Regions from separate parts of the Proteus sp. fly-1089 genome, predicted to be linked through region 1. Evidence: predicted binding sites of a transcription regulator. Region 1 holds the regulator's gene; each other region holds the start of a gene.
The links. The regulator sigma-54, encoded in region 1, starts transcription at its own class of promoters, with help from an activator protein. The targets are predictions, from matches to a motif close to GTTGGCACANNTTTCGCTNT.
Positions count from the first base shown of each region.

Region 2: a site for sigma-54 is predicted at 2,514-2,533, ahead of glnA (glutamate--ammonia ligase). Genes of this name have one in related genera too.
Region 3: a site for sigma-54 is predicted at 1,671-1,690, ahead of norV (anaerobic nitric oxide reductase flavorubredoxin). Genes of this name have one in related genera too.

Region 1 is NZ_JBEETS010000002.1:488,034-496,136, reverse strand. It holds gene ABN080_RS08695 (ribonuclease) at 1-142, shown strand, start outside; gene ABN080_RS08690 (barstar family protein) at 142-423, shown strand; gene yjgA (ribosome biogenesis factor YjgA) at 500-1,060, opposite strand; gene pmbA (metalloprotease PmbA) at 1,248-2,576, shown strand; gene rnk (nucleoside diphosphate kinase regulator) at 2,694-3,104, opposite strand; gene npr (PTS phosphocarrier protein NPr) at 3,280-3,552, opposite strand; gene rapZ (RNase adapter RapZ) at 3,549-4,403, opposite strand; gene ptsN (PTS IIA-like nitrogen regulatory protein PtsN) at 4,483-4,950, opposite strand; gene hpf (ribosome hibernation promoting factor) at 5,100-5,387, opposite strand; gene rpoN (RNA polymerase factor sigma-54) at 5,411-6,892, opposite strand; gene lptB (LPS export ABC transporter ATP-binding protein) at 6,952-7,677, opposite strand; gene lptA (lipopolysaccharide ABC transporter substrate-binding protein LptA) at 7,684-8,103, opposite strand, start outside.
Region 2 is NZ_JBEETS010000007.1:157,274-165,376, reverse strand. It holds gene typA (ribosome-dependent GTPase TypA) at 420-2,255, opposite strand; gene glnA (glutamate--ammonia ligase) at 2,615-4,024, shown strand; gene glnL (nitrogen regulation protein NR(II)) at 4,208-5,254, shown strand; gene glnG (nitrogen regulation protein NR(I)) at 5,265-6,689, shown strand; gene hemN (oxygen-independent coproporphyrinogen III oxidase) at 6,709-8,082, opposite strand.
Region 3 is NZ_JBEETS010000007.1:64,944-73,046, forward strand. It holds gene norW (NADH:flavorubredoxin reductase NorW) at 1-176, opposite strand, end outside; gene norV (anaerobic nitric oxide reductase flavorubredoxin) at 173-1,621, opposite strand; gene norR (nitric oxide reductase transcriptional regulator NorR) at 1,812-3,326, shown strand; gene ABN080_RS14620 (molecular chaperone TorD family protein) at 3,428-3,997, opposite strand; gene ABN080_RS14625 (dimethyl sulfoxide reductase anchor subunit family protein) at 4,077-4,976, opposite strand; gene ABN080_RS14630 (DMSO/selenate family reductase complex B subunit) at 4,973-5,614, opposite strand; gene ABN080_RS14635 (DMSO/selenate family reductase complex A subunit) at 5,611-8,031, opposite strand.

The DNA.
Region 1 (8,103 bases):
AGAAGCGGGACGTCAGTGGTATGAAGCCGATGTAAATTATCAATGTGGTCATCGAGGTAGTGATAGATTGCTCTATTCGAATGATGGGCTTATTTATGTCACCATGGATCATTATCGTACAATGACAAAAGTGGCTCCTTAATGAAACAGGTTATTTTTGATTTTAAGATGCTGGCAGATAGAGATGCTTTTTATCGGGATTTTGCATTGCAATTTCAGTTAGATGAGCATTTTGGTAATAACTTAGATGCATTATGGGATGTGTTAATGGGGGAAATTGAGTTACCAGTAAAAATCATTTTTAAGCATTTACCTCATCATTCTAGTGATTTTCAGCCTTTAGTTGAGTTAATGCAAGATGCGCAAAACGAACTAGGTAAAGCATTATTGAGCTTTAGTTGTGAGCATAAAAATCAAAAATAGCAAAGTATAGAAAACAGATACCTGAAAATCGCAGTCGTAATATCGTTTTACGCTGCGTTTTCAGGAGGATCAGGTTTTATGCTGATTCTGATAAATCTTTTAGATATTGAAATAATAAGCGAAATGATTTTGGTGGTTTATTTGCTTCTTTCTCTTTTTTAGCATTACGAATAAGTGTACGTAATTGCTGGCGATCAGCCATTGGGTAAAGAGCGACGACTTCTTCAATCACCTCATTGCCACCTTCGACAAGGCGAATTCGCAGATCTTCTAATTTATGGAGCACTAAGATCTGTTGGTTGTGGCGGTTTTTTAGTTTATCAAGCGCTTGGCGGATCGGATCTTCATCCACATTGCGCAGTAATTTTCCGATATATTGAATTTGGCGACGGCGCGCTTCACGCTGTACTTTTTGTGCTAATTGAATAGAGGCTAATAATTTCTCATCTAATGGCACACGCTCTAATTCTTGCGCACTTAATTCCACTAATTCAGTGCCTAGTTTTTTGAGCGCTTCAGCATCACGTTTAATTTCGCTTTTGCTGACCCAGATAATTTCTTCCTCCTCTTCCTCTTCTGACGAAGTATCGTCAAATTCAGGATTGAGGTAATGCCACTCTTCAGGCTGCTTTGCCATAATAAAAATTCCTGTTGCAGAGTAAGCCGGGAGTGTGATTTGGTGAATGACCAAAAGCCCGACGGGTGATAACATTCATATATCTTCTATTGTAACTGGGAAAATCGCTTGTTGACCACCTGTCAATTGATTTACTTTGCTAAAAATAAGTAAAAAGTGGTGTTCTCCTTAGGAAAAATGGTTCTCAATGAATAATTCAGATCAGGTAAAACAGCTTGAAGACGCCGTCTCGCTTGCATTGGAGCTGGCGGAAAAGCTGTGTGACAGTGCAGAAGTTGCTATTAATAAATCCACAGGTATTAGTGTTAGTACACGTTATGGTGAAGTTGAAAATGTTGAATTTAACAGTGATGGCGCATTAGGCATTACTGTTTATCAACAACAACGCAAAGGCAGTGCTTCTTCTACCGATTTAAGTCCTGATGCGATTAAACGTGCAGTACAAGCTGCGGTGGATATTGCGCGCTATACTTCAGTTGATCCTTATGCAGGCCCAGCTGATAAAGAGTTATTAGCGTTTGATGCACCTTTCCTTGATCTATACCATCCAACTGATGTGACTGCAGATAAGGCAATAGAGCTGGCTTCAAGAGCAGAAAAAGCAGCATTAGACAGTGATAGCCGAATTATTAATACCGAAGGGGGCAGTTTTAATAGCCACAGTGGAACTCGTGTATTTGGAAATAGTCTTGGCTTATTAAAAAGCTATTCATCTTCGCGTTATTCGATGTCGAGTTGTGTGATTGCTCGTGATGGTGAAGATATGGAGCGTGATTACGCTTATACCATTAGCCGTCGTTTTGATGATCTAGCATCTCCTGAATGGGTAGGGCAGGAATGTGCCCGTCGTACTTTATCACGTCTCACCCCTCGTAAACTCCCAACCATGAAAGCCCCTGTTATTTTTGCGGCTGATGTTGCGACAGGTATTTTTGGTCATTTAGTTGCGGCAATTAGCGGTAGTATGATTTACCGTGAATCTTCTTGCCTACTAGATAGTTTGGGCAAACAGATTTTCCCTCAATGGCTCAATATTCAAGAGCGTCCTCACTTAATGAGAGGTTTGGCATCAACACCATTTGATAGCGAAGGTGTGCGCACAACCGATGCCGACATTATCAAAGATGGTATTTTACAAGAGTGGCTATTAACTACTTATTCAGCAAGAAAGTTAGGTTTAAAAAGTAATGGCCATGCTGGTGGTATTCATAACTGGTATATACCAGGACAAGGTCTATCATTTGATGCACTGTTAAAAGAGATGGGAACAGGGTTAGTTGTTACGGAATTGATGGGGCAAGGTGTCAGTACCGTGACGGGTGATTATTCTCGTGGTGCAAGCGGTTTTTGGGTTGAGAATGGTGAAATTCAATATCCTGTTAGTGAGGTGACTATTGCCGGCAATTTAAAAGATATGTGGGCAAATATTGCTACTATAGGTGATGATATTGAGATGCGTAGTAATGTTCAGTGTGGATCGTTGTTATTACCAGAAATGAGTATTGCAGGTGAGTAAATTTTAGATACTCCTCACAACCTTTAATCTCAGCCCGCAATGGGCTGAGATACCGCGTTTATCTGTGTGCTTTTCAATTTGAGAAGATAAAAATAAGACGCGAACCATCAGCTCTGTTTAACGGTGTAATTCACCAGCAGCTTCAGGTTGGTATAAAATTTCTAATACTTTAACCTTAGTTTCAAGGCCATTAGGCAGCTTCCAACTGATCTCGTCACCAATTGCTAAACCCAGTAGCGCAGCACCCATTGGTGCCATGACTGAAAGTTCAGTGGTGCTGTCTTTTAATGAAGCGGGATACACTAAAGTACGAGTACGCTCTTCATTGTTTTTTAAGTCCATAAAGCGGACTTTGCTGTTCATTGTGACAATGTTAGCAGGGATATCAGCTGGTGTAACAATGTCAGCACGATCTAATTCTTCATTCAAGGCTTCAGCAATAGGGCTATCTGCAAAGGCAGGTTGCTCTAGCAATGAATCTAAACGTTCAGCATCAAGTTCGTTGATGATAATTGTTGGCTTTGTCATACCACACTCCAATTTATTCCAATGCAAAACAACACCCCCACGGGGGAGGTGGGGGTGTTGTTAAACTCATATAAGTGATAATAGGCGGTTCTGTATAAAAAAGAAAGAGACCATGATCACAGTCTCTTTCGGGTTATTTAGTTAAGAAATGCTAATCTATTGTTTTCTATTACGATTATTCTTCATCAAACCCAGATTCAAATAATGCAATAATAGCATCAATAGCTTCATTTTCGTCACAACCTGTCACTTCTATATCAATTTGACTGCCTTGCTCTGAATCTAACATCAGCATAGCAATCACACTATCAGCTTGCGCTTCAACCCCTTCGCTATTGCGTAAAATTACTGTTGATTGAAATGTTTTCACTAAATCAAACAACTTCATCGCCGGCCTTGCATGCATGCCGAGTCGATTTTTTATCGCAACTTGTCGGTATTGGGTCATTTACGTTTTTCTAGTGTTCTGTGTCGTGATTGTACGTTTTTCCCTCTGGAACGGAAATAGTCGGCAAGTTGTTCTGCAACATAAACAGAACGGTGTTTACCACCCGTACAACCAATCGCAACCGTCAAGTAGCTACGGTTATTGGTTTCTAACATCGGTAACCAGAGTTCAAGATAGCTTCTGGTTTGATAAATAAAATTATGAACTTCGGTGTGCCTATCTAAAAATGCCGCAACAGGGCGATCGAGGCCTGTCATCGGACGCAACTTTGGATCCCAATGTGGGTTTGGTAAGAAACGCACATCAAAAACATAATCTGCATCAATAGGGATACCATGCTTAAATCCAAAGGATTCAAAGACCATAGTCAATTCACGCTCACGCTTACCTAGTAAGCGAGTACGTAACATTTCTGCTAGCTCATGAACTGACATTTCTGAGGTATCAATGATGAGATCTGCGCGTGATCGTAATGGCTCAAGCAGATCACTTTCGGTATCAATTGCCACTTCTAATGAAAGGTTTTTGGTCGAAAGTGGGTGCAAGCGTCGTGTATCACTATAACGACGAATTAAAGTATTTCTATCTGCGTCTAAAAATAAGAGTTGTGGAGAATATTCAGCGGGTAAACTTTCCAGCGCTTTTTCGAAGATCTCCGGCGACTCTGGCATATTTCGGACATCAATACTGACTGCGGCAGCAGAAGCATCACGTTCAGCCAGTGTTTTTGCGAGCTCAGGTAAAAGATCAACAGGCAAGTTATCAACACAATAAAATCCCATGTCTTCAAGCGCACGCAAAGCGACTGACTTACCTGAACCAGAGCGTCCGCTGACTATCATCAGCACCATGAGGTAGCTCCCCTATAATTTCCCAGTGATGAATATCATTCCACTGTATGCTATTCGCGTCCCAACAAACCCGTAGGGGTTATTCTGTGATAATCTGATAAAGCTCTTCATCACTTTGTGCGGAGCGTAGTCGGCGGCATAAGTTTTTGTCTGCCAACTGTTTTGCAATCAAAGACAGTGTGTGTAAATGTTCCTTGCACTGTGTTGCAGGAACGAGTAATGCGAACAACAAATCGACAGGTTGATTATCAATAGCGTCGAAGGCAATAGGTTCGCTTAGGTGAAGAAACACACCAACTACTTTTTCTGTTTCATCACTTTCAATACGTCCATGAGGGATAGCTAAACCACCCCCAATCCCTGTTGTACCGACTTTTTCACGCGTCAGTAAGGCTTCAAATATCAGTGTTTCGGGTAAATTAAGTGCTTTTGCCGCATTTTCACTGATAATTTCTAACGCGCGCTTTTTACTCGTGCAATGTACATCATTATGTGTACATGCCAGAGAAAGTACGTCGCTAATATTCATCTTTGTATCGTTGTTCATTGTCTTATTCACTTAGACCAGCAAACCAGATGCCACAAAGTGACACCTGGTTTTTTTGTTACTGATATTGATTAGGCGTTGGCTTGAACCGAGTCATAAACAACGCAGTAACTTCGCCGATTGTATCCCCATTCGTAATGGGAAATGAATTAATGTTGTCTCAGTTTATCTTTGTGTTTGGTTAATTGACGAGCCAGTTTATCCATTAATCCATCAATTGCTGCGTACATATCTTCTGCTTCAGCAGAGGCATGTAATTCACCGCCATTAACTTGAATGGTCGCTTCAGCGATTTTATTCACTTTCTCGACTTTCAGGATAACCTGAACGTTATTAATTTTGTCAAAGAACTGAGGTAATTTCGCGCTTTTTGCTTTGACGGTATCACGCAGAGCATCAGTTAATTCAATGTTATGACCAGTGATTTGAAGTTCCATAGTGTCTTCCTTCTCAATTATGCTCAAACCAACTCTTTGCGTTGATTTGAAGGCGGGATGGATAATGACTCTCTATATTTCGCAACAGTGCGTCGAGCAACTTGTATACCAAGTTCTGCGAGCATATCAGCCAGTTTACTATCACTAAGTGGTTTCGCTGGATTTTCTGCTGCGATTAGTTTCTTCACTAAAGCCCTGATTGCTGTTGAAGAGGCCTCGCCTCCGCTATCAGTATTCACATGGCTAGAGAAAAAATACTTCAATTCGAAAATTCCTCTTGGGCAATGCAAAAATTTTTGCGTTGTCACTCGAGAAATGGTGGATTCGTGCATTTCAACCTGTTCAGCGATATCCGCTAACACAAGGGGTTTCATATGCTCTTCACCCAATTCGAAAAATGCCTGCTGTGTGTCAACAATGCAATGAGCGACTTTTAATAATGTCTCATTACGGCTTTCTAAACTTTTTATCAGCCATTTGGCTTCTTGTAAATTGTCACGAATAAATTTTCCATCGCTCTCATTTTGAGTCGATTGACCCAATGCAGCATAGGTTTCATTTATGCGTAGGCGAGGAATGCTATCTGTATTTAACTCAACTTGCCAGCGTTCACCTGATTTTTTTACCAGTATATCTGGGATAACATACTCTGACTCGCCTGTATCAATACTTAATCCAGGTTTAGGGTCAAGTGATTGAATTATCTCAATAACCGATTTTAATGTCTCTTCACGTAATTTCGTTTGACGCATCAATTGGCGAAAGTCGCGATTACCTAATAATTCTAAATGTTGGCTAATGACCAACTGTGTTTCTTTTAGATAAGGGGTATCTGTTGAAAAAGCAGAAAGCTGAATCAAAAGACACTCTTTTAAATCACGCGCAGCAACTCCAATAGGATCAAAGCGTTGAATACGTTTTAATACGGCTTCAACTTCATCAAGCTCTACCTCATCATCGCCCATTCCAAGCAGGATGTCATCTGTTGTAACAGTTAAATATCCTGTTTCATCAACTGCATCTATAATACTTATGGCAATGGCTCTGTCTGTTTCTGTAAACGGAGTGAGTTCAGCTTGCCATGTTAGATAATCTTGTAATGAAGCTGTTGTTTCACCTTGATACAGTGGGAGTTCATCATCCATATAGTCATTACTGGTACCAGAAGGTGTGCCCGCGGTGTAGATCTCTTCCCATTGGGTATCTAATGGGAGATCGTCAGGCATCTCTTTTTGTTCTAAAGCATCCAGCGTGTCGAGCTCTTCAACTTCGTTTTCAGTTGTTGTTTCTGTTGTAGAGTCAGATTGATTTTCTGTATGAGAGGCATCATCTGAAACAGGATCTTGTTGATCGTCGTCTTGTTCGAGAAGAGGGTTGGATTCAAGCGCTTGCTGAATTTCTTGTTGTAATTCAAGCGTCGAAAGTTGCAACAAACGAATAGCCTGTTGTAGCTGTGGCGTCATTGCCAATTGCTGACTGAGACGAAGTTGCAGACTTTGTTTCATAATGATGCGATGAGTCCTTGGCTGTTGTCATCCATGACAGAGTAAAAGTGAATCTAAGATTACAGGCGGAAGCCTTCACCTAAGTAAACACGTTTAACTTGCTCATTTTCAAGAATTTCTTCTGGTGAACCATGAGCAATAAGATGACCTTGGCTGACAATATAGGCTCGTTCACACACATCTAATGTTTCACGAACATTATGGTCAGTAATCAGTACACCTAATCCATAATCACGTAGATGTTGGATGATCTTTTTAATGTCCAATACTGAGATTGGGTCAACACCAGCAAAAGGTTCATCTAATAAAATGAATTTAGGGTTTGCGGCTAATGCGCGTGCAATTTCAACTCGACGGCGTTCACCCCCCGATAATGATTGCCCTAAGCTGTTACGCAAATGGCTCACATTGAACTCTTCTAATAGCTCTTCTGCTCGATCTTTTCGTTGTTCTGGTGTTAAATCATGGCGAATTTCTAAAATTCCCATAATGTTGTCATAAACGCTTAACCGTCTAAAAATAGAAGCTTCTTGAGGTAGATAGCCTATTCCTTTACGCGCGCGTTCATGTAACGGTAACAGAGTGATGTCTTCATCATCAATAGTAATACTACCCGCATCACGAGCGACAATGCCGACAACCATATAGAATGTTGTTGTTTTACCGGCACCATTAGGGCCAAGTAAGCCTACAATTTCACCTGAATTAACGTTCAGGCTAACATCACCGACAACGGTGCGTCCTTTGTATGCTTTTGCTAAATTTTCAGCTTTTAACAGCGCCATAAAGTGTTACTTACCTTTGTTGTTAGCACCAGTACCTTTCTCTTGCAACTGGGAAGGCAGTAAAACAGTGGTAACTTGTTTACCTTTACCGCTAAATGCTTCCATTTGCTGAGTTGGGACGAGATAAGTGATCTTATCACCAGTGATATTACTGTCTAATTGTTCAAGATAGGCTTTACCCGTTAAGGTCATTAATTCTTTATCCATTTCATAGGTCATTTTGTCGCCACGACCTTTGATTGGTTTGCCATCATCTTGTAACTGATAAAAAGTTACGGGATTACCGAATGCTTCAATGACGATTTTTTTAGAGTCACCACCTGGGCGTGTAACAACGACTTTATCAGCACGGATATCGATAGACCCTTGTTTAATCACAACATTTTGTGTGAATGTTGTGACATTTTTCTCTAGATCAAGCGACTG
Region 2 (8,103 bases), on a different contig from region 1:
CAGGCTTAAACGCTAAAAAAGTACAATAATCACACTTAATTTTTTTGTAAAACATAAAAAAGGATTGGGATAGAGGAAAAATGAGACTGCTTTCATCTGTGCTTCGAAATAGTATTGGTGACTTGTACAACGATTAAGTTGTAAATGCAGACAAGGGATAAAAAATAAGAAAAGGCAGGGAAAAAGAGAGAACTTATGCGGTGGGGATTAGTTTCCACCGCATTCGTCTTATAGCAACATCTACTCAACATAATTTGAGTTACAGGCAGGTGATAAATGAAGATAGCCGGAGAACATAGAATAGATAAGCTATGTCTCGACTAACTGAGCATAGTCAACGCTACTGTAACGTGAAGTATGCCGAGTATAAACTCAGGGCGCTAAACGCGCCCTAAGAATTATGTTATCAGAATAACGAATTAGTCTTTGCTACGATAAGCGCGGCGACGATCATTTTCTGACAGATAACGCTTACGCAGACGAATAGACTGCGGAGTAACTTCAACTAACTCATCGTCATCAATAAATTCTAATGCTTGTTCTAATGTTTGTTTCAGGTGTGGAGTCAGCGTTGTCGCCTCATCTGTACCAGAAGCACGCATGTTAGTTAGCTTTTTACCTGTTAAGCAGTTTACTGTTAAGTCATTAGAGCGAGTATGAATACCAATTACTTGGCCTTCATACACTTCTGCACCATGAGTAACGAATAATTTACCGCGGTCTTGTAAGCTATACAGTGCGTAAGCAACGGCTTTACCTTGGCCATTAGAGATCATAACACCGTTATTACGGCGACCGATTTCACCTGGACGAACATCATCATAATGACTGAATGTTGCATACAGTAAACCAGTACCTGATGTCATAGTCATAAATTCAGTACGGAAACCAATCAGACCACGGCTAGGGATAATGTAGTCTAAACGTACACGTCCTTTACCATCTGGTTGCATATCACGCATTTCGCCTTTACGCTCACCCATCGCTTGCATCACATCACCTTGGTGCTGTTCTTCAATATCGATAGTAACTTGTTCGAAAGGCTCTTGTTTACGACCGTCAATATCACGGAAGATAACTTTAGGACGAGATACACCTAATTCGTAACCTTCACGACGCATATTTTCAATCAGAACTGACAGGTGAAGCTCACCACGACCTGATACACGGAATGCATCTGGATCTTCAGTTTCTTCTACACGTAATGCAACGTTATGGACTAACTCTTTTTTCAGACGATCTAAAATCTGACGAGAAGTCACGAATTTACCTTCACGACCACAGAATGGTGAAGTATTAACACAGAAATACATGCTAACAGTTGGTTCATCAACGGCTAATGCAGGTAGCGCTTCAACAGCACCCACTTCACAAATCGTATCAGAGATATTCAGTTCACCTAAACCAGTGATTGCGATGATATCGCCAGCTTCAGCAACATCAACTTCGATACGCTCTAAGCCTAAATGGCCTAAAACTTTACCGACTTTACCGTTACGGGTATTACCTTCACTATCGATGATAGTCACTTGTTGGTTAGGTTTAACCTTACCACGCTTAATACGACCGATACCGATAACACCCATGTAGTTGTTGTAGTCCAACTGAGAAATTTGCATCTGGAATGTACCTTCCAGATCCACTTTTGGTGGCTCTACATATTTGACAATAGCTTCATATAACGGAGTCATATCTTCAGCCATGTCATTGTAATCTGTTCCCGCAATACCGTTTAATGCAGATGCATAGATAATTGGGAAATCAAGTTGTTCGTCAGTTGCACCTAAGTTTACGAACAGGTCAAATACCTGATCAACAACCCAGTCTGGACGCGCACCAGGGCGGTCAACTTTATTGATAACAACAATAGGTTTTAAGTTGTTAGCAAATGCTTTTTGTGTCACAAAACGAGTTTGTGGCATTGGGCCATCCATCGCGTCAACCAGCAATAGAACGCAGTCTACCATAGACATAACGCGTTCTACCTCACCACCGAAGTCGGCGTGTCCTGGGGTATCTACGATATTGATACGATAGTCATTCCATTTAATCGCTGTATTTTTCGCAAGAATAGTAATTCCGCGCTCTCTTTCGAGATCATTTGAGTCCATCACGCGCTCAGCAACGGTTTCACGTTCACCGAACGTACCAGATTGCTGTAGTAATTTATCGACGATAGTTGTTTTACCATGGTCAACGTGGGCGATGATGGCGATATTACGCAAGTTTTCGATCACAAAATTTGCCTCAGGCATTGTAGAAATAAGCGCAGTATTGTACACGCTTTAGACGAGAGACTAAACAAGATCACAATAATGATTGCTTAACAATATGCAATTAATTGAATTGTGATCCTTTTCACGCCTCAGAATTTAGTAGCATCCGTTCGATTGCACCAAAATAGTGCAACTAATTAGGCTTAATTTGCACCAACTTTGTGCAATAATTAAAAAATCACAGGAGATATTCTACACTAAACTTCATCAATACAGTATATATCCCTTTTTAGATAAGTTGGCATGCTTTTCGCAATAGAATTTAGGTGAGCAAAAAATTCACCGAAAAATGTGTAAGGCCACTGCACTCAATAAAACCATTCGCCAGGAGAGTTTCTATGTCCCTTGAACATGTGTTATCCATGATTGAAGAACATAAAGTTAGATATATTGACTTACGTTTCACTGATACCCGCGGTAAAGAACAACATCTTACTATTCCGGCTCATCAGGTTAACGATGATTTCTTTGAAGAAGGAAAAATGTTCGATGGTTCCTCTATTGGTGGCTGGAAAGGCATTAACGAATCAGACATGGTGCTGATGCCAGATGCAACAACCGCAATGCTAGACCCATTTTTTCAAGACCCAACCCTGATTATTCGTTGTGATGTGCTAGAACCAGGCACAATGAAAGGTTATGATCGCGATCCACGCTCTATTTCAAAACGTGCTGAAGATTATTTAAAATCAAGTGGTATTGCAGACACAGTACTGTTTGGGCCAGAACCAGAATTCTTCTTGTTTGATGATATTCGTTTTAAAAACGATATTTCAGGCGCTTCTTACGCTATTAATGATATTGAAGCGGCTTGGAACACCAACACTAAATATGAAGACGGTAACAAAGGGCACCGCCCTATGGTTAAAGGTGGCTATTTCCCACTGCCACCTGTTGATTCATCACAAGATATTCGTTCTACCATGTGTAACATTATGGAAGAAATGGGCTTAGTGGTTGAAGCACACCATCATGAAGTGGCAACAGCAGGTCAAAACGAAGTGGCGACTCGCTTCAATACCATGACCAAAAAAGCAGATGAAACCCAAATTTATAAATACGTGGTACAAAATGTAGCTCATGTATTTGGTAAAACAGCGACCTTTATGCCAAAACCGCTAGTAGGTGATAATGGCTCAGGCATGCACTGCCATATGTCTCTGTCTAAAAACGGTGTAAACCTATTCGCAGGCGACAAATACGGCGGATTATCTGAAATGGCGCTGTATTACATCGGCGGTATTATCAAACACGCTCGTGCGCTAAATGCATTTACTAACCCAACAACTAACTCTTATAAACGTTTAGTTCCAGGTTTTGAAGCCCCTGTTATGTTGGCTTACTCCGCACGTAACCGTTCGGCATCAATTCGTATTCCAGTGGTTGCCAGCATGAAAGCACGCCGTATTGAAGTTCGCTTCCCTGACCCATTAGCAAACCCTTATCTTGCGTTTGCCGCTCAGTTAATGGCTGGTCTTGATGGCATTATCAATAAAATTCACCCTGGTGATGCTATGGATAAAAACCTCTATGACTTACCGCCAGAAGAAGCAAAAGAGATCCCAACTGTCGCAGGTTCATTAGAGGAAGCATTAAATACACTAAATGCCGATCGTGAATTCTTAACCCGCGGTGGCGTCTTTACTGACGATGCTATTGATGCTTATTTAGAATTATTACGTGGAGATGTTCAACGTGTACGTATGGCTCCACATCCTCTTGAATTTGAAATGTATTACAGCGCTTAAGTTAAATTTTACTGATAAAAACTTAAGCCAAGATGTAAAACTGTTTTTTTGCCGTGAAGCTATTTTGCCCATCTTCGGATGGGCACTTTTCTCCCACTTAAGGAGTTCGTCTATTCACTTACGCATTGGTTCATTAATGCAATAAAGGTAAGATGCACTAAAATGGTGCAACGAGGTATCAATATGGAAACGGCAGACTTACCTGATAACACATTAATTTTGGACTCATTGATACACTCAGTATTAGTTATCAACAAAGAGTTTATTATTTGTTATGCGAATCATTCTGCGTTACAGGTTTTAGCACAAAGTCGCCGAAAATTATTTGAAACGCCTTTTACCGCCTTATTCAGTTATTACTCTTTTGATGCTGATTTAATGCGTGAAACATTAGCGAGTGGACAAAGCTTTACTGACAATGAAGTGATATTGGTTGTCAATAACCAATCACATACAATGTCGCTCAGTGCCCAACCTATTTCCGAACAACACATTTTGCTGGAACTGGCGCCTATGGATAGTCAACGCCGGTTAAGCCAAGAGCAGATACAACAAGCACAGCAGATGGCAGCGAGGGAATTGGTTAGGGGGCTGGCACATGAAATTAAAAATCCGTTAGGTGGGTTAAGAGGTGCTGCACAATTGCTGGCAAAATCATTACCCGATCCTGCCTTAACAGAATATACGCAAGTCATTATTGAACAAGCTGATCGCCTTCGTGTGCTGGTGGACAGACTACTCGGTCCCCAACACCCGGGAACAAAAACATATCAGAGTATTCATCATGTTGTTGAGCGTGTGGCTCAACTTATTTCGCTCGAATGTCCTGAAAATGTCACCTTGATAAAAGATTACGATCCCAGTTTACCTGAGTTATCACATTACCCAGATCAAATAGAACAAGTACTCCTAAATATTACACGCAATGCTTTACAAGCTGTTGAAAAAACAGGAGGGACGATTATTTTGCGTACCCGTACTGCTTTTCAAGTCACACTCCATGGTGAACGTCATCGCCTTGTTGCCCGTATAGATGTAATTGATACTGGTGATGGTATTCCTCCTCATCTACAAGACACACTTTTTTATCCCATGGTAAGCGGTAGAGAAGGAGGAAATGGATTGGGATTATCAATTGCGCGTAATTTAGTGGATCAGCATGCAGGTAAAATTGAATTTACCAGTTGGCCCGGAAATACTGAATTTTCTATTTATTTACCAATTAAGTAGGAGATAACCAATGCAAAAAGGAAATGTATGGGTTGTTGATGATGACAGCTCTATTCGCTGGGTACTTGAACGTGCCATTTCTCGTGAAGGCATGTCTTGTAAAGCCTTTGAACATGCGAATGATGTGCTTAATGCACTCAATACAGAAATACCTGATGTGTTGTTATCAGACATTCGTATGCCTGATATTGATGGTTTATCTCTTTTAAAAATAATTAAAGAACAATATCCCACTCTGCCCGTTATTATCATGACGGCACATTCTGATCTCGATGCTGCTGTTAATGCCTATCAACAAGGAGCTTTTGATTACTTACCAAAGCCATTCGATATCGACGAAACATTGGCATTAATTGATCGTGCAATTACGCATTATCGCGAGCAAAAACAGCCCAATACGACTGGAACTACTCTGCAATCTGTTTCTGATATGATTGGTGAAGCGCCTGCAATGCAAGAGGTTTACCGTATTATTGGGCGACTTTCTCGTTCCTCAATCAGTGTGCTGATTAATGGGGAATCGGGCACAGGAAAAGAGCTAGTCGCGCATGCATTACATCGGCACAGCCCAAGAGCTTCCTCTCCTTTTATCGCCCTAAATATGGCAGCTATTCCTAAAGACTTGATTGAGTCAGAGCTTTTTGGTCACGAAAAGGGGGCATTTACAGGTGCCTCCCAAGTACGCCAAGGCCGATTTGAACAAGCAAATGGCGGGTCTCTTTTCCTTGATGAAATTGGCGATATGCCTCTTGATATTCAAACACGGTTACTACGAGTGCTTGCTGAAGGACAATTTTATCGAGTAGGTGGCTATGCCCCTGTAAAAGTTGATGTACGTATTATTGCCGCTACACATCAAGACTTAGAAAAACGCGTTCAGGCTGGTGATTTTCGTGAAGATCTCTATCATCGCCTCAATGTTATTCGCATTCAATTACCGCCACTACGAGATAGAACAGAAGATATTCCAAACTTAGCACGTTACTTTTTGCAAAAAACAGCAAAAGAGCTTGGTGTGGAAGCGAAAGTACTCCATCAACAAAGTTTACAAATAATGATGGAATACAACTGGTCTGGTAACGTAAGACAATTAGAGAATGTATGTCGCTGGCTAACGGTAATGACTGCAAGCCAAGAAATTATGCCTCAAGACTTACCGCAAGAAATTCGCCAACTCGATGAGAAAGCAAAAAATGTCAGTCGAATTGCTTCATCTCAACATTGGTCACAACATCTTTCATTATGGGCAGATGAAGCATTAGCTGAAGGAAAAGACAATATCCTAACGAATGCATTACCTCAGTTTGAACGGACACTTTTACTCAGCGCTTTAGCCTATACACAAGGCCATAAACAAGATGCCGCACGATTATTAGGTTGGGGAAGAAATACATTAACCCGAAAATTAAAAGAATTAGGGATAGACGAATATTAGTCCTCTACCCCTCTTTTATTTAAATAACACGAGAGAATTGACGTTGGCGCATTTGATTTCGCAAATAGGTATCAAAACACATGCAGATATTACGAATAAGCAAACGTCCTCTAGGTGTTACTTGAATTCCGTCTGCTGTTATTTCAATTAAACCATCATCTTTCATTGGCACAAGTAATTCTAAATCTTCTTTAAAATAGTCATGGAAGGCAATATCGTGCATTTTTTCAATATCAGAAAAATGCAGATTAAAATTACAAATTAAAGTTTTAATTACATCACGGCGAATACAATCATCATTAGTCAGTGATAAACCTCGCCATAGTGCATTACCTTCACTATTTACACGCGTATAATACTCTTTCAATACCTTCTCATTTTGCGCATAGTTATCTCCTAACATACTAATTGCAGAAACACCCATACCTAATAAATCACACTCTTCATGAGTGGTATATCCTTGGAAATTACGATGTAAAATACCTTTGCGCTGAGCTACGGCTAATTCATCATCAGGCTTAGCAAAATGATCCATTCCAATAAATTGATAGCCATTTGTCGTTAGCGTAGAAATGGTTTCTTGTAATATTTCTAATTTTTCTTCCGCTAAAGGAAGGTCTTCATCTTTAATTTTACGTTGAGCCGCAAATAAATTAGGTAAATGAGCATAATTAAATACACTTAATCTATCTGGCGATAATTCAATGACACGTTTTAATGTAAAGGAAAAACTCTCTTTGGTTTGCTTAGGTAAGCCATAAATTAAATCAATACTGGTGGAGTGAAAACCCACTTCACACGCACGCTCTACTAATGCAAAAATAAACGCTTCATCTTGCTCTCGATTTACTTTTTGTTGTACTTCTTTATTAAAATCTTGCACTCCCATACTCAGGCGGTTAAAGCCTTCATTACGCAAATGATCGATAACATCTAATTCAATCTCACGCGGGTCAATTTCAATAGAAAGCTCTGCATTATCGACAAAATGAAAATGCTGACGTAATAGCGAAACCAATCGACTAATTTGTTGCTTATCCAGAAAAGTAGGCGTACCCCCGCCCCAATGCATTTGAGTCACTTTTCTGTCTTTAAAATAACGAGCTCTATTAATAATTTCTTTTTCTAAAACATCAAGATACTCATCTGCTTTATGTTTATGCCGTGTAATAATTTTATTACAACCACAGAAATAACACAGCTTATGGCAGAAAGGAATATGGATATAAAGTGATAAAGGGCGCTCAGGATAACGTTGAGTCGCTTTGATAAAATCAACATCACCATATTGTTGATTAAATTCCAATGCTGTTGGGTATGATGTATAGCGAGGACCTGAATAGTTATACTTATGGATCAGGTCAAGATCCCAAATAATTGTTTGTTCTGACATGCCTCTACCTTCCAAAAGTGA
Region 3 (8,103 bases), on a different contig from region 1:
TGAGCTTGGCTAATAACATGGCTTAAATCTGGCTTGTTATATTCATCAATACTGTCTGATGCAATTAAGGTAATGGGAAGATCTGCATTAAATTTGCGAATATTTTTGACTAATTGGCGCGCAGCAAAGCCCGCGCCAATAATGACAATCCCACTATTGAGGAGGTCTGTACTCATTTTGCCTCCTTTGCAAGTGCATCAAAGACATCTTTTCCTAATGAGCATTCAGGGCATAAGAAGCTATCAGGAACTTCGCTCCATGGTGTATTAGGTTGAACGTTTTGCATTGGTTCACCTACTGCCGGATCGTAAATCCATTGGCATACACTGCATTGCATACGTGGGCCTAAGTCGATTGCTTCAACATCTGTGATAACTTCAGGTTGTGATGAGGTTGTACAACAAGGTTGAGTCGCAGGAAGTGGCGCTAAAGCCCATTGGCGTGCAAGTTCACGTCCATATTCACGACAAATTTCTTGTGCTTGCATATCTGGGCGCCATTTAGTTTTTAGTGCTAGTGCGGTTTCAAATCCAGCGTCCATTAAACGAGTTTGAATGCGGTCAACCGCGCCACCATTCCAGCCATAACTCCCGAAAGCAGCCGCTTTTTTATTACGAAAACGTAAGCCTGTCATTTCTTCAAGCATGGCGGCAATTTTTGGCATCATGACATTATTCATTGTTGATGAACCAACAAGCACACCCTTAGAACGAAACGCACTGGTGATAATGTCATTTTTATCACTTTTGGCGACGTTATAGCTTTTTACAAACACATTAGGGTCAATTTCATTGATACCTTGTGCAATGGCATCTGCCATCATGCGAGTATTGTTAGACATGGTGTCATAGAAAATAGTAATACGATCTTCTTGATAATCGGCAGCCCATTTTAGATATAATTCAACAATTTGTGTTGGATTATCACGCCATACCACACCGTGAGACGTAGCAATCATATCGACAGGTAAATTAAAGCCTAAAATTTCATTAATTTTCGGTGTTACAAGGCGGCTAAATGGCGTCAAAATATTGGCGTAATAACGTTGGCATTGTTCAAATAATTCTGTTTGGTCAACTTCATCGTTAAACAACCGTTCATCACAATAGTGCTGACCAAAGGCATCATTACTAAATAAAATCGCATCACCAGTTAAATAGGTCATCATGCTGTCAGGCCAATGTAGCATTGGCGTTTCAACAAAAATGAGTTGCTTGCCATTACCAATATCTAGGCTATCGCCTGTTTTAACGATATGAAAATTCCATTCAGGGTGATGATGATGTCCATTGATTGAATCAATGGCGTTTGCTGTGCAATAAATCGGAGTATTAGGAATAAAGGACATCAGCTCAGTTAATGCACCTGCGTGATCTTCTTCTGCATGATTAATAATAATGTAATCAATCTCTTCTAGATTAATTTGTGTTCGTAAATTTTGTACAAATTCACGACTGAATTTATGGTCAACGGTATCAATAAGCACATTTTTCTCTTCACGTATTAGGTAGCTGTTATAGCTACTACCTAATAATGTTTTGTATTCTGTGCCATGAAAATCACGAACTTCCCAGTCACGTTGCCCAACCCAATTAACATTATTTTTAACATGAATAGCCATTTTGTATTGTTCCTTCTCATTAATCTTTTCATAGGGATATGTATTGATATAATCAAGAAGCGTGCCAATTTTTATCTTGTTGTTTTAAAATGATTTTTGTTTTTGTGACTATTTATATATTGTCAATATGACTATCTTTATCATGTCAAAATGACCATAATAACGGTCATAATGACTATGAGGTGTTTTTATGGGATTTTCTGTTGATGTGTTGGCTAAAATTGCCATTGAATTACAAAAAGATGTTGGTCACCAAGATAGATTTCAGCGACTGGTGACCACACTTCGGCAGGTGCTAAATTGCGATGCCGCAGCGTTGCTTCGTTATGAGCCTCATCAGTTTATTCCATTAGCCATAGATGGCCTTGTACCTGATGTTTTAGGGCGTCGTTTTTTACTAGAAGGACATCCTCGTCTCGAAACTATAGCGCGAGCAGGGGATGTGGTGCGCTTTCCAGCGGACAGTGATTTACCCGATCCTTATGATGGGCTTATTCCAGATAGAGAACATTTAAAAGTTCATGCTTGCGTCGGATTGCCATTATTTGCTGGGCAAGATTTAATCGGCACTTTAACACTTGATGGAATGGACCCTTATCAGTTTGATACTTTCAGTGATGAAGAGCTTCGTTTAATTGCGGCATTAACTTCCGGTGCATTAAATAATGCGTTATTGATTGAACAACTCGAAAATCAAAATATGTTATTTACGCCAACCAATACGTTTAAGCCCACAGTAAAAACAGAAATTATTGGTTTATCGCCTTCGATGATGCAACTAAAAAAAGAGATAGAAATTGTTGCACCCGCAGATATGAATATTTTAGTGAGTGGCGAAACGGGAACGGGTAAAGAGCTGGTGGTTAAAGCTATTCATGAAATGTCTAATCGTGCAGATAATCCGTTAGTCTATTTAAATTGTGCAGCGCTTCCTGAGAGTGTGGCAGAGAGTGAACTATTTGGGCATGTGAAAGGGGCTTTTACCGGCGCAATTAGCCATCGTAGTGGTAAATTTGAAATGGCGGATAATGGAACGTTATTCCTTGATGAAATAGGAGAATTATCATTATCACTCCAAGCCAAATTATTGCGTGTCTTACAATATGGTGATATTCAACGAATTGGTGACGATCGTAATTTACGCGTTAATGTACGTGTATTAGCAGCAACGAATCGTGATTTATGGGAGGAAGTATTAGCGGGAAATTTCCGTGCCGATCTTTTCCATCGTTTAAGTATCTTTCCTTTGCATGTTCCGCCATTACGAGAGCGAGACGAAGATATTTTGCTATTAGTGGGGTATTTCTGCGAGCAATATCGTCAACGCTTTAATCTTACTCAAGTGATTATTAGCCCTGAATTACGCCTTTATTTATTACATTATTCTTGGCCGGGTAATGTACGTGAATTAGAACATACCATTCATCGAGCAATCGTATTAGCGAGGGCAGGGAATAAGACAGACAGTCTTATTTTACAAGTCAGTCATTTTGCTTTAGGTACAGAAAATCTAACGTATCCAATATCACAATCGTTACCTTCTAAGGAAAAAAATTTAAAAGATGCAACGGATGAATTTCAACGAGATTTAATTAAACAAGCATTACTGCGTAATAACCAAAATTGGGCGGCAACTGCACGAGAATTATCACTTGATCCGGCTAACTTACGTCGTTTAACAAAACGCTTAGGGTTAAAATCATAATAATTTAAAAAAGAATGTTCTAAACGAAAAAAGGTAATCTGGGTGCGTGGTCCAAATTACCTTAAATAATTATGTTAGGATGATAACTTGTTAATAAATTTCTATTTTCTGAATGCGTTCACCGTGATGGTTACCAGTTCTGTTAATGTGCTATAAAATTGGCTATATCCACTCATTTTTAATTTATTTAAATAGTGAGGTAGCCATGTAGTCAAATGAAGGGAAAGTAATTCATTAACCGCATCTTCTCTTTTTTCTGATGCTAATACCGCAGCTTGAAATAGCATCAAACCGATATGATCAACAGGCTCTGGAAAAGGCGTATTTACTTTTAAACGTTCCCGTTTTAAAAACTCACTCAGTGCAAGGGTAGAATCCCCTTGTAATAAACCTTCAGGATCTAAATAGGTTGACCCCCAAGGAGGAGCCGGTAAAGCATTAGGGCCAACAAAAAGATTTTGCCATTGGATTTTTAATTGCTCTGTATCGATAGAAACGGAATTAATTAAACGTTCACACAGACCGCTTTCAATTTTACAAGGCCACTGCGTTGCAAAATCCCCAGTTTTAAAAAAGTTGAGTGCGGTTTTATTGGTGTCATCATCAGGTGGGAATAAATAACAAATTCCCAATAAATTAAATGCAGCCGCATAATAAGAGAGTCTGCTCATAATTTTTGATACTTCCTTAAACAAACCCCAATTAATGAGGTTTGTTTTTTTATTATTTAAATGCCTTGCTCAATGACTACTAGTGAATTGAGTAGAAAACATAGCGCAACATAAAGTCAGCGATAATTGCGATCACACAGCCAAACGCAAAGATAGACTCAGTTGATTTACCTTGATTTTTAGGGGCTAGGAATTTCACTAAACTATAGCCACAAGCCAATATTGCAAAGGTTGCTAAGATCCAACAGGTAGTACGTAACGAACCAATGGAGTAATACACTTGAATAGGTGATAACGGGAATGTCACCGATTTTTGGCTATATAGCGTGCTAGTTAAATATTGCTCATAAAAAGGTTGATACAGTAATCGACCGATTAAGCTAAATGCCATTATTCCCCATAATTGCCATTTCCAGCGTATTGGGAAAGAGTCTTGGGGTATTTCAATACCCAACTTACTACCTATGCGTTGTAATACTTTGATCAGCAAAAAGAAAATAGCCGCGCCAAGTGTTAACATCGCACCGAAGAACATCACGTAAGTATTAGGATCCATCCATGTCAAAATGGAGGTATGGCGATAAATCGATGCCATGCAATAAATATCAAATAGCCCAATCAGAATACTGGTACTTAATAACAGCATTGAGAGTTTGCGAGTGCGCCAGAGCCATAAAAAGGTTAATCCTAGGCAACTGACAAAAATAGCAGTGACGGCGACTTCACGACTCAACCAAGCAGAAAAAACATTTCTAATGGCATTAGGAGCATTTAATGGCACACCTAAGTGAGTGATTGAGGCGATAGAACCTAAACCCGCCAATCCACAAATAACAAATAAGGCCAACAGCATAAAGCGGTAGTAGCTTTCTGCACTAAGATAATGAGAAAGGCGACGAGCAAAAAGCCCGGTTGTTAGTGCAAGACCAATGGTCGCATTCATCATAAATGTGAAGATTAATAATGACCATTCATTCATTTTCTTTCTCCCTTATTATTAATTCCGTCATTATTGGCACCCTGATGTGGGTTAATAACAAGGTTTGGATGTGTTATTTCAGGGGAAGGTAAGCCCGTGACATAATCTAAATCGCCATAACGTTCACGTAGTTCATCAATAGGGCCAAATTGGATCGCACCTAGTGGGCAAGTGGCGACACAAACTGGCTGTTCACCTTTTTGCTGTAAATCGATGCAAAAGTCGCATTTTGACATCTGTTTGGTTTCTGGATTCATTTGTGGCGCGCCATAAGGGCAAGACCACGCACAAGCACCACAACCGACACATTTGTCTGTATCTACCATGACAATGCCATCACCTTCACGCTTATGCATTGCTGTTGTTGGGCAGTTTTTAACGCAAATTGGATCGTCACAATGGTTACAAGAAATAGATAAGGTGTAAGCAAAGACATTATTGACCAGCGCGCCTTTCGGATTACGAGTATAACCACCACCTGTGATTTCATAGACACGGCGAAATTTGCGTCCGACATCAAGGTTGTTTTTATCTTTACACGCAACCTGACACGCTTTACAACCTGAACAGCGAGCGCTGTCGATATAAAACCCTAACTGTTTGCTGCTCACTGCGGGATAAACGATAAATTTACTCATGCTTTTGCTACCTCGACCAATAATGTTTGGTGAGCATTGCCGTGTGCCATTGCGGTGCTACGGGATGATGTTAATACGTTGGCACATCCACCTTGATCTATGCCTTTCGCATCAGGTTGCCACCAAGCTCCTGCTTGCAAGGCCACGACTCCAGGCATAATTCGTTGTGTTAATTTGACGGGAACCATCGTTACCCCACGATCGTTATACACTTTGACTTTTTCGCCCTCTTTAATGTTTCTGTCTTGGGCATCTAATGGGTTAATCCAGAGTTCTTGGCGCTGTACTTCTTGCAACCAAGGATTGGCAAATTGTGTTGAGTTAGCGCGGTTACGTCCTTTCCATGTGATAAGTTGTAGCGGGAATTTATCCGTCAACGTATCTTCTGGGCCCTCAATGGCAGGCACATAATGAGAAAGCGCAGGGATATCGACATTATTCATGTCATATAAGCGTTTAGAGAAAATCTCAATTTTGCCTGATGGTGTTGGAAATGGGTTATTCTTAATGTCTTGAATATTTTTCTCAAATGCCACATTTTGAGTGTGTGGACGATGTTTTAATAAATGACGACGTTTAACCAATAGCTCTTTAAAGGTTGGAATACCATCTTCAGGACGCTTAACACTTGCGTCATTAACTAAATATTCAATCCAATCGCGGTCAGTCTCTTTCCCTTCGCTAAATTGTTCACCCACACCTAATTTATCTGCAACTTCACGTAACCAATCGTAGTCAGTACGACGTTCAAATTCAGGCTCAATCACTTTTTCAGAAAGAATAATGTAGTCGCCATAACTCCATGTACCACCGATATTCCAGCGCTCTAAGAAGCTGGTTTCTGGCAGTAAAATATCGGCGTATTTTGCACTTGGTGTCAGATACAGATCACTACAGACGATAAACTCTACTTTTGATTCATCTTCAAGGACTTTCGCGGCATGAAGAATATCGGTATTTTGGTTTGTCATGTAGTTACCCGCCATTGAGAAAATCATCTTGATTTCAGTATCAAGTTTCTCTGCATTCAGTAACCCATTTTGTGGTGTGACTAAATTCTTATCTTCACAGGCTTGTACCCAGTTGGTGATATTGATTTTTGCTTTAACGGGGTTGGTTAATAGACTTGGCCCTGCGATGGTTTTACGCAGTTCAGAGTTTAATGCCATACCATAACCTGCAGCCCAACCACCACGAACACCCACATTGCCGGTGATAGTTGCAAGTAATGTTGCACCGCGTGCCGTCCGTTCACCACAAATATGGCGTTGTGGTCCCCAGCCTTGCATTAATGCCGCGGGTTTTGTGGATGCATATTCACGTGCTAATTGTTTAATAGTATCTGCGGGTACTTTAGTGATGGTTTCAGCCCATTCAGGGGTTTTCTTAATACCATCTTTTTTACCCATCAAATAGGCAACTAACGATTCATTTTCACCCACCCCTTCAGGCATTTGGTGCTCATCAAAGCCAACTGTGTACTTATCAATAAAAGTTTGGTCATGCAGATTTTCGCTTACGATGACATACATCATCGCATCCATCATGGCATTATCTGTTGTTGGCAGTAATGGGATCCATTGATCAGCTAAAGAAGAGGCAGTATCAGAATAACGAGGGTCAACGACAATAAATTTAGTGCCGTTTTTCTTCATTTTTTGGAAGAAATGGTTTGAATGTCCAAAAATAGTTTCATTGGGATTATGACCCCATAAAATCACCAGTGGTGTATTTTCTAAGGTGTCTAGCGTACTGCCACTGGCAGCAGTTCCATAAGTGTAAGGGGTGACAGCTAAGGTATTGCCATTACTAACGGAGTGATAGTTTTCCAGAAAACCTCCGGTGATATTAAACAGGCGACGTAACATATTCGCACCTGAGAAAATACCGCCAGTGACACCCGTACTTAAGCTTACAAAGCGTGATGCAGGGCCATATTGCTGGTTAATACGTTGCATATTTTGTGCAATAAGAGTGGTCGCTTCTTCCCAAGTGATACGTTCAAATTTGCCTTCGCCACGTTTACCAACGCGTTTCATTGGGTATTTTAAACGGTCTGGATGATAGACAAATTTACGATAACCGCGGCCTCGAACACAGGCACGCATAATAGGCATCTCTTCATCTAGATCAGCATCGGGACGTGTGCTAATACGGGTGACTTTGCCATCTTTCACGTGGGCACGAATATCGCATTTACCGCCACAGTCAAAGCTACTGCAAGTTGAAACAACGCGTTCACCATCTTCAGTTGTTATTGGTTTTACGGGAATAGCGTTATCTGTTGTCGCAGCAAAAGAGTTTGATGCGAGAAAAGGAAGGGTAACTAATGCTGAACTCGCTTGAATAAAGTGACGGCGGCTAACATCGTTGAGAATGCTCTTTGTATCACTATCGTGATCGGACTGATTGCTCATAATGAACTCTACCTTAAACATAATAGGCGGATCCCGATATACCCGATACTTGATATAAAGAATGTGCGTGAT